Regions from separate parts of the Escherichia sp. HH091_1A genome, predicted to be linked through region 2. Evidence: riboswitches for the same ligand, from Rfam matches in the RefSeq annotation. Region 2 holds a riboswitch; each other region holds the start of a gene.
What was found. A riboswitch is a leader RNA that binds a small molecule or an ion and turns the genes downstream of it on or off. The one in region 2 is predicted to bind thiamine pyrophosphate.
Positions count from the first base shown of each region.

Region 1: another riboswitch for thiamine pyrophosphate. It lies ahead of thiB (thiamine ABC transporter substrate binding subunit); the one in region 2 lies ahead of thiM (hydroxyethylthiazole kinase).
Region 3: another riboswitch for thiamine pyrophosphate. It lies ahead of thiC (phosphomethylpyrimidine synthase ThiC); the one in region 2 lies ahead of thiM (hydroxyethylthiazole kinase).

Region 1 covers NZ_AP025747.1:80,461-84,966, forward strand. Annotated here, with positions in the region: gene thiQ (thiamine ABC transporter ATP-binding protein ThiQ) at 1-172, opposite strand, end outside; gene thiP (thiamine/thiamine pyrophosphate ABC transporter permease ThiP) at 156-1,766, opposite strand; gene thiB (thiamine ABC transporter substrate binding subunit) at 1,742-2,725, opposite strand; TPP riboswitch at 2,756-2,855, opposite strand; gene sgrR (DNA-binding transcriptional regulator SgrR) at 2,889-4,506, opposite strand, start outside.
Region 2 covers NZ_AP025747.1:2,671,632-2,676,137, forward strand. Annotated here, with positions in the region: gene QUF14_RS13625 (glycoside hydrolase family 25 protein) at 1-638, opposite strand, end outside; gene thiD (bifunctional hydroxymethylpyrimidine kinase/phosphomethylpyrimidine kinase) at 706-1,506, opposite strand; gene thiM (hydroxyethylthiazole kinase) at 1,503-2,291, opposite strand; TPP riboswitch at 2,326-2,422, opposite strand; gene rcnR (Ni(II)/Co(II)-binding transcriptional repressor RcnR) at 2,514-2,786, opposite strand; gene rcnA (nickel/cobalt efflux protein RcnA) at 2,907-3,728, shown strand; gene rcnB (Ni(II)/Co(II) efflux transporter accessory subunit RcnB) at 3,933-4,271, shown strand; gene QUF14_RS13655 (putative fimbrial-like adhesin protein) at 4,353-4,506, opposite strand, start outside.
Region 3 covers NZ_AP025747.1:4,891,532-4,896,037, reverse strand. Annotated here, with positions in the region: gene hemE (uroporphyrinogen decarboxylase) at 1-931, opposite strand, end outside; gene nudC (NAD(+) diphosphatase) at 971-1,744, opposite strand; gene rsd (sigma D regulator) at 1,839-2,315, shown strand; TPP riboswitch at 2,367-2,467, shown strand; gene thiC (phosphomethylpyrimidine synthase ThiC) at 2,548-4,443, shown strand; gene thiE (thiamine phosphate synthase) at 4,443-4,506, shown strand, end outside.

The DNA of each region.
Region 1 (4,506 bases), 2.6 Mb from region 2:
TAGTCAGCGAACCGCTGGCTGGCGTCAGAAAACCGGCGATCAAATTCAGCAGGGTACTTTTACCCGCGCCGCTTGGCCCGAGGATCGCCACCTGCTCGCCGCGTTCCACCGTTAAGCTAAAACGCATCGGCAAATGGTGATAAAGCCAGGTGATATCAGTCAGTTTTAACATTTCGCCCCGGTAGTTTTTCAATCACAGTAAACAGCAGAAAACAGAGTAGCAGCAGAATTAACGCGGTCACCGCGCCGTCCTGGCTGCGATAGGAGCCAATTTGCTGGTAGAGATAAAACGGCAGGGTGCGGAAATCATCGTTACCGAACAACGCCACCACGCCAAAATCACCAATCGACAGCACACACGCAAAGGCCAGCGCCTGCGCCAGCGGACGTTTCAGGGCGCGCAGCTCCACCACTTTTAAGCGCGACCAGCCTTCAATGCCCAGCGACTGACAAAGCATGCTATAGCGGGCAGTGATATCGCGCATCGGGTTTTCCAGCACTTTCAGCGCATAAGGGATGGCCATTAACGCATTGGTGAAAATCACGATGCCGTAAGCAGATTGTGGCAGGCCGATGGTGTTGTTGAGCAGTAAAAAGAAGCCCGTTGCCAGCACAATCCCCGGCATGGCGAGGATCAGCATTCCGCTCATCTCCAGCGCCTGACCCGCCAGCATTTTTTGCCGTGCCCGCAATTCGCGACTGCTCCATAGCAGCATCATGGTCAGCACCACGCATAATACGCCTGCCGCCAGCGCAATACGCAACGAGGTCCACAGCGCCTGCCACAGCACCGGCTGCGCCAGCACTTCCGGCAACTGGCGATTTACCCCATCGACAATCACCGCCAGTAACGGTGGCAGCAACAGCAACAGCGCCAGCACAATTAACACCGTGTCGCAAATGCGGCTATGCAGACGATCGTCCGGGTCGCGCCAGCCTTGCAGCAGCGTGGTGCCGGGCGCAATGGCCTTACTTAGTCGCTGACTCAACAGCACCAGCCCAAGGCAACACACCATCTGGATCAGCGCCAGCATCGCCGCGCGGGCGGGATCGTAGTCGTAACTCAGCGCCTGATAGATTGCCAGCTCGATAGTGGTCGCCTGCGGACCGCCGCCCAGCGATAGCACGGTGGCGAAGCTGGCGAAACAGAGCATAAAGATAAGCGCGGCAACCGGCGGGATTTGACGCCGTAACCACGGCCATTCGACGAAGCGGAAAAAATGCCAGCCGCGCATCCCAAGCTGGGCGGCAAGCTGACGTTGTTCGCCGGGAATGTTTTCCAGTGCCTGGAGTAATAAGCGGCTCGCCATCGGCAGATTAAAAAATACGTGCGCCAGCAAAATACCTTGCAGGCCGTAGGGCGAAAAGGTCCACTCCAGACCGAGCGATTGGCAGAGTGATGCCAGCCAGCCCTGGCGACCATAGACGCTAAGAATGCCGAAAACAGCAACCAGCACCGGGAGGATCAAGGTCATTGCGCACAGACGCAACAGCGCCAGCCGACCCGGAAAGCGCCTGCGATAGAGCGCGCGGGCGAGGAATATCGCGGGTACGACAGAGAGCAGCGCCGAGAGAAACGCCTGCCAGAAGGAGAAGCGCACCACATGCCACAGGTAGCTGTCCTGCCAGATTGCCATCCAGTCACCCTGCGGCGCGTTCCACCACAGGGCGAGAAATGCCGCCAGTGCAACCGCCACCACAAGCGTAGCGGCGCTTACGCCTGGAATTAACCAGCCGGGAATTAACGGCTGACGGCGCGTTGCCATTCGCTAATCCATGCCTGACGTTGTGCCGCCACCTCGGCTGGCGTGAACTCCAGCGTGGTTGCCGGTTTGGTCAATTTTTCAAAACCGGCAGGCAGCGTGACGTTTGCCACCGGATACATCCAGTTGCCGGTTGGGATCGCATTCTGAAAAGCCGGAGAAACCATAAACTGGAGGAATTTTTGCGCCAGCTCCGGCTGTTTACTGGCAGCGGTGCGGGCGGCGACTTCCACTTGCAAATAGTGACCTTCGCTGAAGTTCGCGGCGGCGTAGTTATCTTTCTTCTCTTCGAGAATGTGATAAGCCGGAGAAGTGGTGTAACTCAGTACCAGATCGCTTTCGCCTTTTAAAAACAGGCCGTAGGCTTCGCTCCAGCCTTTGGTGACCGTGACCGTTTTCTTCGCCAGTTTCTGCCAGGCTTGTGGGGCGTCATCGCCATAGACTTTTTGCATCCACAACAGCAGACCCAGCCCCGGCGTGCTGGTGCGCGGATCCTGATAAATCACCCGCCAGTTTTGATCGCTTTCAACCAATTCTTTCAGGCTTTGCGGCGGATTTTTCAGTTTGTTCTTGTCATAGACGAAGGCGAAATAGCCGTAATCAAACGGGACGAAAGTGTCATTATTCCAGCCGCCGGGAACGTTAACGGCATCCGCTGCCACACCGCTTTTAGCAAACAGCCCGGTTTTGCTGGCGGCATCTAACAGATTGTTATCCAGCCCCAGCACCACATCGGCTTTACTGTTTTTGCCTTCCATCCGCAGACGGTTGAGAAGCGAAACGCCATCTTCCAGCGCCACCAGTTTCAGTTCGCAATTACAGTCGGCTTCAAAGGCTTTTTTCACCACCGGACCTGGCCCCCAGTCGGCGGCGAAGGAGTCGTAGGTATAAACAGTCAGAACGGGTTTAGCGAAAGCTGGTGCTGTACAGAGCAACAGCAGGGGAAGATATTTATTTAACACTTTGCACCTCAAAGAAGAGTGGCAAAGGACTTGAGAAGGAGCCTCAAATCCCTTCGCCGGCGTTATCCGGATCAGGTTCGACGGGTATTTTCTCAGCGCACGCGGCAGCGTGGCACCCCGTTGAGAACGGCGTTAGTGTAGTGATTTTGTTATCAACCAGCAATCATGGATCCGGCGGCGCAAACCACGCGGATTTAAAATCGAACCAGCCAAGGGTGTTCATACGCAGACCGCGCATACTGCGTTGCCCCTGAATGATCAGCCAGTGGTGGATAAGTGGCACCATTGCTTTACTGGCGACCAGTTGCTGGCACCAGTTCGCCAGGTTCATTTCGCCATTGCGCCAGCGGGCGGCGTCGGCTTGCCAGTCGATCGGAATACAGTATTGTAGCAGCGGCACTTCGCACAAATGTGCGAACAGCGAAAAATCCAGCGGCAGCGTAAAGTTGGCGCTGTTAAGCCAGATATCGCTCTCGATCTCTCCTTCGTGCCACTGATCATAGCTGATCTCTTTAATTTCAAGTGTGACCTGATGACTTGCCAGAATCTGCTGCATGATCCTGGCAATCACCCGATGCTCAATATGATCCTGATAAAAGGTCAGGGTGAGGCTTTCCAGCCCGGCAGGTTTTTCGCACTGCGCCGGGTGGGCATGATGCCAGCGGGGGAGCAGTCCATAAGCCGGAAACCAGAGTTGCTGGTATTGTTCCTCGGCGAAATAGACCAGATTAGTTGGAGAAAGCACATAACTTACCCAGTCCCTGACTTGCTGATTCGCCCCACGGTGGGTGCGGCTGTCGAACAGTAAATAGTAGCAACCTTCCTCCAGCCGACTTTCAATCTCTTTTTCCTCGCCTTGCGGCCCTTTTAGCATCAGCCCTCCGGCTGGCTCGTCGGCAATTTCCGGCAGAACCCAGACGTTAACTTCGTCGATTAATGCCCGGTAACCGAAGAAGTCATCGAATGCCTGAATTTTCAGTTGATTGGTGCTGTTGCGGATCACCGCATACGGACCGGTGCCGATGGGATGGCTGGCAAAGTTACTGAGGGTTTCCCATTCTCGTGGCAGGATCATCGCCGGAACTTGCCCCAGCAGTAACGGTAACCAGCGGTCCGGTTGCGTGAGATGGATATCCAGCGTCCAGGGCGTCGGCGACACAATGTCCGCAATATGCGAATAGAGCGGCAGCGTATTGATTCGTTTTAAAGAGGCGATCACATCGTCCATTTCCAGTTCACGACCATGATGAAAATGGACTCCTGGACGCAAAAAGAAGCGCCAGTGAAGCGGTGATATTTGCTGCCAGTGGTGGGCGATGTCTGCTTCCAGTTCCCCATTTTCCTCATTTATGCGCGTTAGCGAACTGAAGATTTGCCGGGCGATATGGGTTTCGGAACGGCGCAATGCACTGCCGGGCAGCAGATTGCGCAACGGACGATAGTAGAGCACGCGCAGGATGTGCCGCCCCTGACGGAAGGTACGCCCCAGATGAGAAACCAGCATTTGCCGCACAGCCGCTTTGTCGCCAACCAGTTGCACCAACTGATCGATACGATCCTGCTCCAGTAAGTCTTCCGCCCGCTGTTGCTGAAGCGCCAGCCCGGTATAGAGGAATGTTAAACGTGAGCGTTTACCGCGCCCGACCTCCGCTTCCCACGTCAGCCAGCCGCGATCCTGCATGGTATTGAGCAGGGTGCGCATATGACGACGGGAGCAGCTCAATAACTCCGCTAGTTCGTTGAGCGTTGTGTCCTGCGATTTACCCTCGCAGCATTGCCAC
Region 2 (4,506 bases):
GGATACTCATTGAAATACCCCGCCAAATTCGTGTGATAAAACGTCGCGCCTGCATAAATAATCGGCTTTTTTCCTGTGCTTTTTTCGACCATTTTTAGCCACTGACTTACCCGCTTGCGTAATTCCTTCGCCGATAATTTTCCGCGCTCTTCTACGTCCAGCACAGCTGGGAGATCACCGTGGGCAAAATCCACCGTTTGCAGAAATAATCGCGCCTGAACTGAAGCGGATACCGACGGGGAAAAATAATGATACGCCCCACGCAACAGGCCATTTTGACGACTGTGACGCCAGTTACGCGAAAAATACGGGTCCACCAGCTTTTCGCCTTCCGTCGCCTTGATAAAGGCAAATTGCAAGCGAATACCGTTATCGCGCATTTTTGCCACCCGCTGCCAGTCGATCCGTGCCTGCCAGCGCGAAACATCTATTCCGTGAATGGTGTAACTGGCAGGAATACGAATAGAAAAAGATTTGACCGGGCGGTAACCATAAAAGTGAATATAGTCTTTGATCTGAACTGCTGTGGAATAGAAAAAATTAACCGTCTGGCTGGGATAAATCGCCACGATGGAAATTAGCCCAAGGGCACAACGTAAGGCGGTAAATCTTTTACGACTGGCAATCCATAGCTGCATTGGCTTCATCCCTGCATTTTCAGCACAAGCAGGCTGAAAAAAATCCAAAGCAGCTATATTACGGTGTTTACCACCAGGCGTGGAAGTGGTGAACCGGACCAATTCCGTGCCCCACTTCCAGCGTGTCGGCCTGCGCTAACGCAGCAGAAAGCCAGCTTTTTGCCTCCTGGACGGTGTCAGCCCAGTTTGTATGGCGCGGGCGTAGTGCAGCCAACGCCGCAGAGAGCGTACAACCAGTACCGTGGGTGTTTTGGGTCATAATGCGCGGTGCAGTAAACCGTTGTTCCCCCTCTCGGGTAAACAGCCAGTCCGGGCTTTGCTCATCATCCAGATGACCGCCTTTCATCAGCACTGCGCCACAGCCCATCGCTAACAGCGCTCGTCCTTGTTCCAGCATTTCCTGTTCGTTGCGCGCGTGTGGCGCGTCGAGCAAGGCGGCTGCTTCGGGCAAGTTTGGCGTTATTAATGAAACCTGTGGCAATAATCGACTGCGTAGCGTGGCAACTGCCGAAGGTGAAAGCAGCGGGTCGCCGCTTTTTGCCAGCATAACGGTGTCGAGTACCACGTTTTGGATCTGATAACGTTGCAACCGTTCTGCCACCGCTTCAACAATATCGGTTTCCGCCAACATACCGATTTTAGTGGTGTCGATTCGCACATCACTGAACACCGAATCGAGCTGGGCGGCGACAAAATCAGGCTCAATGCGATACACCGACTGTACGCCACGGGTATTTTGCGCCACCAGTGCAGTAATCACTGAGCAACCATAAGCGCCAAGTGCCGAGAAGGTTTTAAGATCGGCCTGAATCCCCGCACCACCACTCGGATCAGTACCGGCAATCGTCAGAGCGTTAATTCGTTTCACGCCTGCACCTCCTGCGTCAATTGCCAGAGCGCATCAAGAAAATGGGGAACAAAACTGCCTGGCCCCTCGCTACTGGCGACTGCGCGTTCTCCGGCTTGTTTCATCCAGTGACAGGCAGATGCGATATTTTCCAGCATATCGCCTGGTAATGCACAACAGGCAGCGACAACTGCCGATAATGCACAGCCAGTTCCTACCACTTTGGTCATTAACGGATTGCCGCCGTGAATGCCAACGGTGCGACGACCATCGGTAATATAATCCACCTCGCCAGTGACCACGACGATTGCGCCAGTTTCCCGTGCCAGTGTTTGTGCAGCAGGTATCGCGTTAGCCGCGGCGTCAGTGGTGTCCACTCCCCGTCCACCATTAGCAACGCCAGCTAATGCCATGATTTCCGAAGCATTACCACGTATCGCTGCCGGTTTAAAAGATAAAAGTTCATGACAAAAACGGCGACGATAATCGAGTGCGCCAACCGCGACCGGATCAAGCGTCCAGGGGGTTTGAGAGTGTGTTGCCTGTTCAACGGCAGCACGCATTGCCTGTGCGCGTGGCTGCGTCAGCGTGCCGACGTTAATTAGCAAGGCACTGGCGATAGCCGCAAATTGACTGGCCTCTTCTGCTTCGATAACCATCGCTGGCGATGCACCGAGCACCAGTAAAGTATTGGCAGTAAAGGTTTGCACCACATCATTGGTCATGCAATGCACAAGAGGAGAGTGTTGGTAAAAGAGGTTTAACGCGTGCGCTGATTGCGCGGAACTCAGCAGGTCGACTTGCATAGTTTGCTCCTGCCATAACGTGAAGAAGCAATAACCTGGTGGTCTGTGACTTCCCTACGCTGGCATTATCCAGATCAGGTGATACGGGTATTTCTCAGCCTTCACGCAGAAGGGCACCCCGAGTCGTTTGGTTGCGATGATGAATCGCAGAGATGGATGGTAATGTCCCGCGCACACGTTGTAAACGAGGAAAAACGGCGGGATTACAATAACGTTGTGAAATTATTTGATATATGAATCCAGCACCTTCAGAACGACATCCAGATCTTCTTCACGTTTTAGCTCATCCCCCTGGTGAACGATGTGTTCCGTCAGATGACCTTTAATCACTTCGCGCATCAGGCCGTTTACCGCGCCACGGATAGCAGCAATCTGTTGTAGAACAGCTGCGCATTCGTGCGGCTCGTCGAGCATTTTCTTGAGAGCCACGACCTGACCCTGAATCTTACTGGCACGCGCTTTCAGTTTCTGTTTATCACGGATTGTATGAGACATGGCAACACCTGGTTAACAAGAACATGAAAAATCATAGCACTATTATTCTACTGAGGGGTAGTATCAGGTACTAGGGGGGAGTAGAATCGGATTGCCGAATTAATACTAAGAATTATTATCATGACCGAATTTACCACTCTTCTTCAGCAAGGAAATGCCTGGTTCTTCATCCCCAGCGCCATCTTACTTGGTGCGCTTCATGGCCTGGAACCAGGGCACTCAAAAACGATGATGGCGGCGTTTATCATCGCCATCAAAGGCACCATTAAACAGGCGGTGATGCTCGGACTGGCAGCAACCATTTCGCATACCGCGGTGGTCTGGTTGATTGCCTTTGGCGGGATGGTGATCAGCAAACGTTTTACTGCACAATCGGCGGAACCGTGGCTCCAGTTGATTTCCGCGGTGATCATTATTGGCACCGCGTTCTGGATGTTCTGGCGTACCTGGCGCGGCGAACGCAACTGGCTGGAGAATATGCACGGGCATGATCATGAGTATCATCACGATCACGAAGATCACCACGACCATGGACATCATCACCATCACGAACATGGGGAGTATCAGGATGCTCATGCACGAGCCCATGCCAATGACATTAAACGACGCTTCGATGGTAGAGAGGTCACCAACTGGCAAATTTTGTTATTTGGCTTAACCGGTGGCCTTATCCCCTGCCCGGCAGCAATTACCGTGCTGTTGATTTGCATTCAGTTGAAAGCCCTGACACTGGGCGCAACACTGGTCGTCAGTTTCAGCATTGGCCTGGCGTTAACGCTAGTCACCGTAGGCGTTGGCGCAGCAATCAGCGTTCAGCAGGTCGCAAAACGCTGGAGCGGATTTAACACTCTCGCTAAACGTGCCCCTTATTTTTCCAGTCTGTTGATTGGCTTAGTTGGGGTGTATATGGGCGTGCATGGCTTTATGGGCATTATGCGATAGGCTGCATGTTATCTTCAGCCCAGGATGATTCTTAAATCAGCTATTTCCGCTGGCTCTCTGCTCGCTAAGGATGCTTTTAGGGCATCCTTTCATTTACACTTTTTACGAAATCATGGGATCACTAACAAAATATCGCTTGTCAGTTATATTGTATGGCAGGAAAGATATCCGACTGATATTACAGATCCCCAAAGTGGAGAGTTTATGACCATTAAAAATAAGATGTTGCTGGGTGTGCTTTTGCTGGTTACCAGTGCCGCCTGGGCCGCACCAGCCACCGCGGGTTCGACCAATACCTCGGGAATTTCTAAGTATGAGTTAAGCAGTTTCATTGCTGACTTTAAGCATTTCAAACCAGGCGATACCGTCCCAGAGATGTACCGCACCGATGAGTACAACATTAAGCAGTGGCAGTTACGTAACCTGCCCGCGCCTGATGCCGGGACGCACTGGACCTATATGGGTGGCGCGTACGTGTTGATCAGCGACACCGACGGTAAAATCATTAAAGCCTACGATGGTGAGATTTTTTATCATCGCTAAAAAAAGCCCCCTCATCATGAGGGGGAAATGCAGACACCTTGTTATTTTTTATTATTAGCCACTTGCTCGTCTTGCTTGTTATTAGTCGTATTTCACGTTGATTAATGCGGTTGCCTCCAGTGCGCCAGATTTAATTTTATTTGTATCGTAGACGTAGTAACTGGCAGTTATCGGAATTGAAACCGTTGTATCTGTAAGTTTTGACTTTGCCGCAATTTCTTTTAAATTTGTGTAT
Region 3 (4,506 bases), 2.2 Mb from region 2:
TAGTCGCGACTTCTTCTTCAATGCGGGCAGGTGGCGCGTATAGCATCGACGGATCCATATTACCCTGCAGCGCGACTTTATTGCCCACGCGGCGGCGCGCATCGGCGATATCCGTTGTCCAGTCGAGGCCCAGCGCATCGCAACCCGTTTCCACCATAGCTTCCAGCCACTGTCCACCGCCTTTGGTAAACAGGGTGACCGGTACACGGCGACCGTCGTTTTCACGCAGTAAACCATCAACTATTTTATGCATGTAATAGAGCGAAAACTGTTGATAATCGCGCCCGGTGAGCACGCCGCCCCAGGTATCGAAGATCATCACGGCCTGAGCACCAGCTTTAATTTGCGCATTCAGATACAAAGTGACGCTTTTCGCCAGTTTATCGAGCAGAGCGTGCAGCGCCTGTGGATCGGCATACATCATCTTTTTGATCACGGTGAACGCTTTGCTGCTGCCACCTTCCACCATATAGGTCGCCAGCGTCCACGGGCTGCCGGAAAAACCAATCAGCGGCACTTCGCCTTTCAGTTCGCGGCGAATAGTACGCACCGCGTTCATCACATAACCCAGCTCATCTTCCGGGTCCGGAATTGGCAGTTTATCAACGTCAGCTTTGCAGGTGACTGGCGAGGTAAAACGCGGACCTTCTCCGGCTTCAAAATAGAGCCCTAACCCCATCGCGTCCGGCACGGTGAGGATATCGGAAAAGAGGATCGCCGCATCCAGCGGATAGCGACGCAGCGGTTGCAAAGTCACTTCGCACGCCAGCTCTGCATTTTTGCACAGCGACATAAAATCGCCCGCCTGGGCGCGCGTGACTTTATATTCCGGTAGATAGCGACCCGCCTGGCGCATCATCCATACTGGAGTGACATCAACGGGCTGGCGCAGCAGCGCCCGCAGATAACGATCGTTTTTGAGTTCGGTCATTTTGGCTGTTCCTTAGTGCGTCAGGCGGTCAGTGTATCATCACTCATACTCTGCCCGACACATCGCCACCGTATCTTCTATCAGACGGCGCGCCACGGTGCCGGGCGGCGGAAGTAACGGTAAATCATCGTAGCGATACCAGTTCGCCTCGAGCAGCTCTTTCGGATCAATCACGATGTCGCCGCTGTCATATTCCGCCATAAATGCGGTCATCAGCGACTGGGGAAACGGCCACGGCTGGGAAGTCACGTACCGCAAGTTTTTAACTTTAATTCCGCTCTCTTCCATCACTTCCCGCGCGACCGCCTGCTCGAGGGTTTCGCCCACTTCGACGAATCCGGCAAGTACCGTATGGACACCGTTACGATGGCGGGTATGCTGGGCGAGGAGGATCGAATCATCGCGACGGATGGCAACAATAATGCAGGGGGCGATTTGCGGGTAGTAACGCTCACGGCAATGGCTGCACAGCATCGCCCATTCGGTTTTGCTTGGATACATTTCATGCCCGCAGTAACCACAGTATTTATGCGATCGGTAAAACTCCGCCAGTTGCACGCCACGTCCGGCCAGTTGAAACAGCCCAACATCGAGATCAATGACCTGACGTACCGACCCCATATCGTGACGCCGCTGCTGTTGTACTAACCAAACAGGTTCCCCCTGCCATTCGCCGATTTGTAGTGCGCGCTGACCCACAAGATCGAAATTTGCCGCTTCGCCATATGGCAATTCTCCCTTCGGCAACCATAATTTTTGTTCATGGCTGACGACCCACCAGCCGTGATCTAATTTTTCAATTATACGATCCATAGCTCTTGCACTACCTTTGCATCACTGGCATGTTTAACATGGTTTTTACATTTCTCACTGAGCAGTTTTTGAATACAAACTTGCGGAGTCAATCATGCTTAACCAGCTCGATAACCTGACGGAGCGCGTCAGAGGAAGTAACAAACTGGTTGATCGCTGGCTACATGTACGTAAGCATCTGCTCGTGGCTTACTACAATCTGGTTGGCATTAAGCCTGGCAAAGAATCGTACATGAGGCTAAACGAAAAAGCCCTTGATGATTTTTGTCAGAGCCTGGTCGATTACTTGTCTGCCGGACATTTCAGTATTTATGAGCGCATTCTTCATAAACTGGAAGGCAATGGGCAACTCGCACGCGCCGCGAAGATTTGGCCACAACTCGAAGCCAATACCCAACAGATTATGGATTACTACGATTCCAGCCTGGAAACCGCTATCGATCATGATAATTACCTTGAGTTTCAACAGGTTTTATCTGACATCGGCGAGGCCCTGGAAGCGCGCTTTGTGCTGGAAGATAAGCTGATTCTGCTGGTGCTTGACGCCGCCCGCGTCAAACATCCTGCTTGAGTTCTGCGCTGTTAACGCGTAATTTACATTCAACGCCCCGTTTGCGGGGCTAATTTCTTGTCGGAGTGCCTTAACTGGCTGAGACCGTTTATTCGGGATCCGCGGAACCTGATCAGGCTAATACCTGCGAAGGGAACAAGAGTTAATCTGCTATCGCATCGCCTTTGCGGCGATCGTCTCTTGCTTCATCCGTCGTCTGACAAGCCACGTCCTTAACTTTTTGGAATGAGCTATGTCTGCAACAAAACTGACCCGCCGCGAACAACGCGCCCAGGCCCAACATTTTATCGACACCCTGGAAGGCACCGCCTTTCCGAACTCAAAACGCATTTACATCACTGGCACACAACCCGGCGTGCGCGTGCCGATGCGTGAGATCCAGCTTAGCCCGACGCTAATCGGCGGTAGCAAAGAACAGCCGCAGTACGAAGAAAACGAAGCGATTCCGGTCTACGACACCTCCGGTCCGTATGGCGATCCACAGATCGCCATTAACGTGCAGCAAGGACTGGCAAAACTGCGCCAGCCGTGGATCGATGCGCGCGGCGATACCGAAGAACTTACCGTGCGCAGTTCCGATTACACTAAAGCGCGACTAGCAGATGATGGCCTCGACGAGCTACGTTTTAGCGGCGTATTAACCCCAAAGCGCGCCAAAGCAGGACGCCGCGTCACCCAACTGCACTACGCCCGCCGGGGCATCATCACGCCCGAAATGGAATTCATCGCCATTCGCGAGAATATGGGTCGCGAGCGCATACGTAGCGAAGTTTTGCGCCACCAGCATCCGGGAATGAGCTTTGGCGCACGTCTGCCGGAAAATATCACTGCGGAATTTGTCCGTGATGAAGTTGCTGCCGGACGTGCGATTATCCCGGCCAACATTAATCATCCGGAATCGGAGCCAATGATTATTGGCCGTAACTTCCTGGTAAAAGTTAACGCCAATATCGGCAACTCGGCGGTCACCTCTTCCATCGAAGAAGAAGTGGAAAAGCTGGTATGGTCTACGCGCTGGGGGGCGGATACAGTGATGGATCTTTCCACCGGTCGCTATATTCACGAAACTCGCGAATGGATTTTGCGTAACAGCCCGGTACCGATTGGTACAGTGCCGATCTACCAGGCGCTGGAGAAGGTTAATGGGATCGCTGAAGATCTTACCTGGGAAGCGTTCCGCGACACGCTGCTGGAACAAGCCGAGCAAGGTGTGGATTACTTCACTATCCATGCGGGCGTACTGCTGCGCTATGTGCCGATGACCGCGAAACGCCTGACTGGTATCGTCTCTCGCGGCGGTTCGATTATGGCGAAATGGTGCCTCTCCCATCATCAGGAAAATTTCCTCTATCAACACTTCCGCGAAATTTGTGAAATCTGTGCCGCTTATGACGTTTCGTTGTCGCTGGGCGACGGCCTGCGCCCTGGTTCTATACAGGACGCCAACGATGAAGCGCAGTTTGCCGAGCTACATACGCTGGGCGAACTGACCAAAATCGCCTGGGAATATGACGTGCAGGTGATGATTGAAGGTCCAGGCCACGTGCCGATGCAGATGATCCGCCGCAATATGACCGAGGAGTTAGAGCACTGCCACGAAGCACCGTTCTATACCCTCGGGCCGCTAACTACTGATATTGCGCCGGGTTATGACCACTTCACATCGGGGATTGGCGCGGCGATGATTGGCTGGTTTGGCTGCGCGATGCTCTGTTACGTAACGCCAAAAGAGCATCTGGGTCTGCCTAATAAAGAAGATGTTAAGCAGGGGCTTATCACCTATAAGATTGCCGCCCACGCCGCCGACCTGGCGAAAGGGCATCCGGGCGCGCAAATTCGCGATAACGCCATGTCGAAAGCCCGCTTCGAATTTCGCTGGGAAGACCAGTTTAATCTGGCCCTCGACCCGTTTACCGCCCGCGCTTATCACGATGAAACCCTGCCACAAGAGTCCGGTAAAGTCGCCCATTTTTGCTCCATGTGTGGGCCGAAATTCTGCTCGATGAAAATCAGCCAGGAAGTGCGTGACTATGCCGCCGCGCAAACCATTGAAGTGGGAATGGCGGATATGTCGGAGAACTTCCGTGCCAGTGGTGGAGAAATCTACCTGCGTAAGGAGGAAGCGTGATGTATCAGCCTGATTTTCCTCACGTACCTTTTCGTTTAGGACTGTACCCGGTAGTGGACAGCG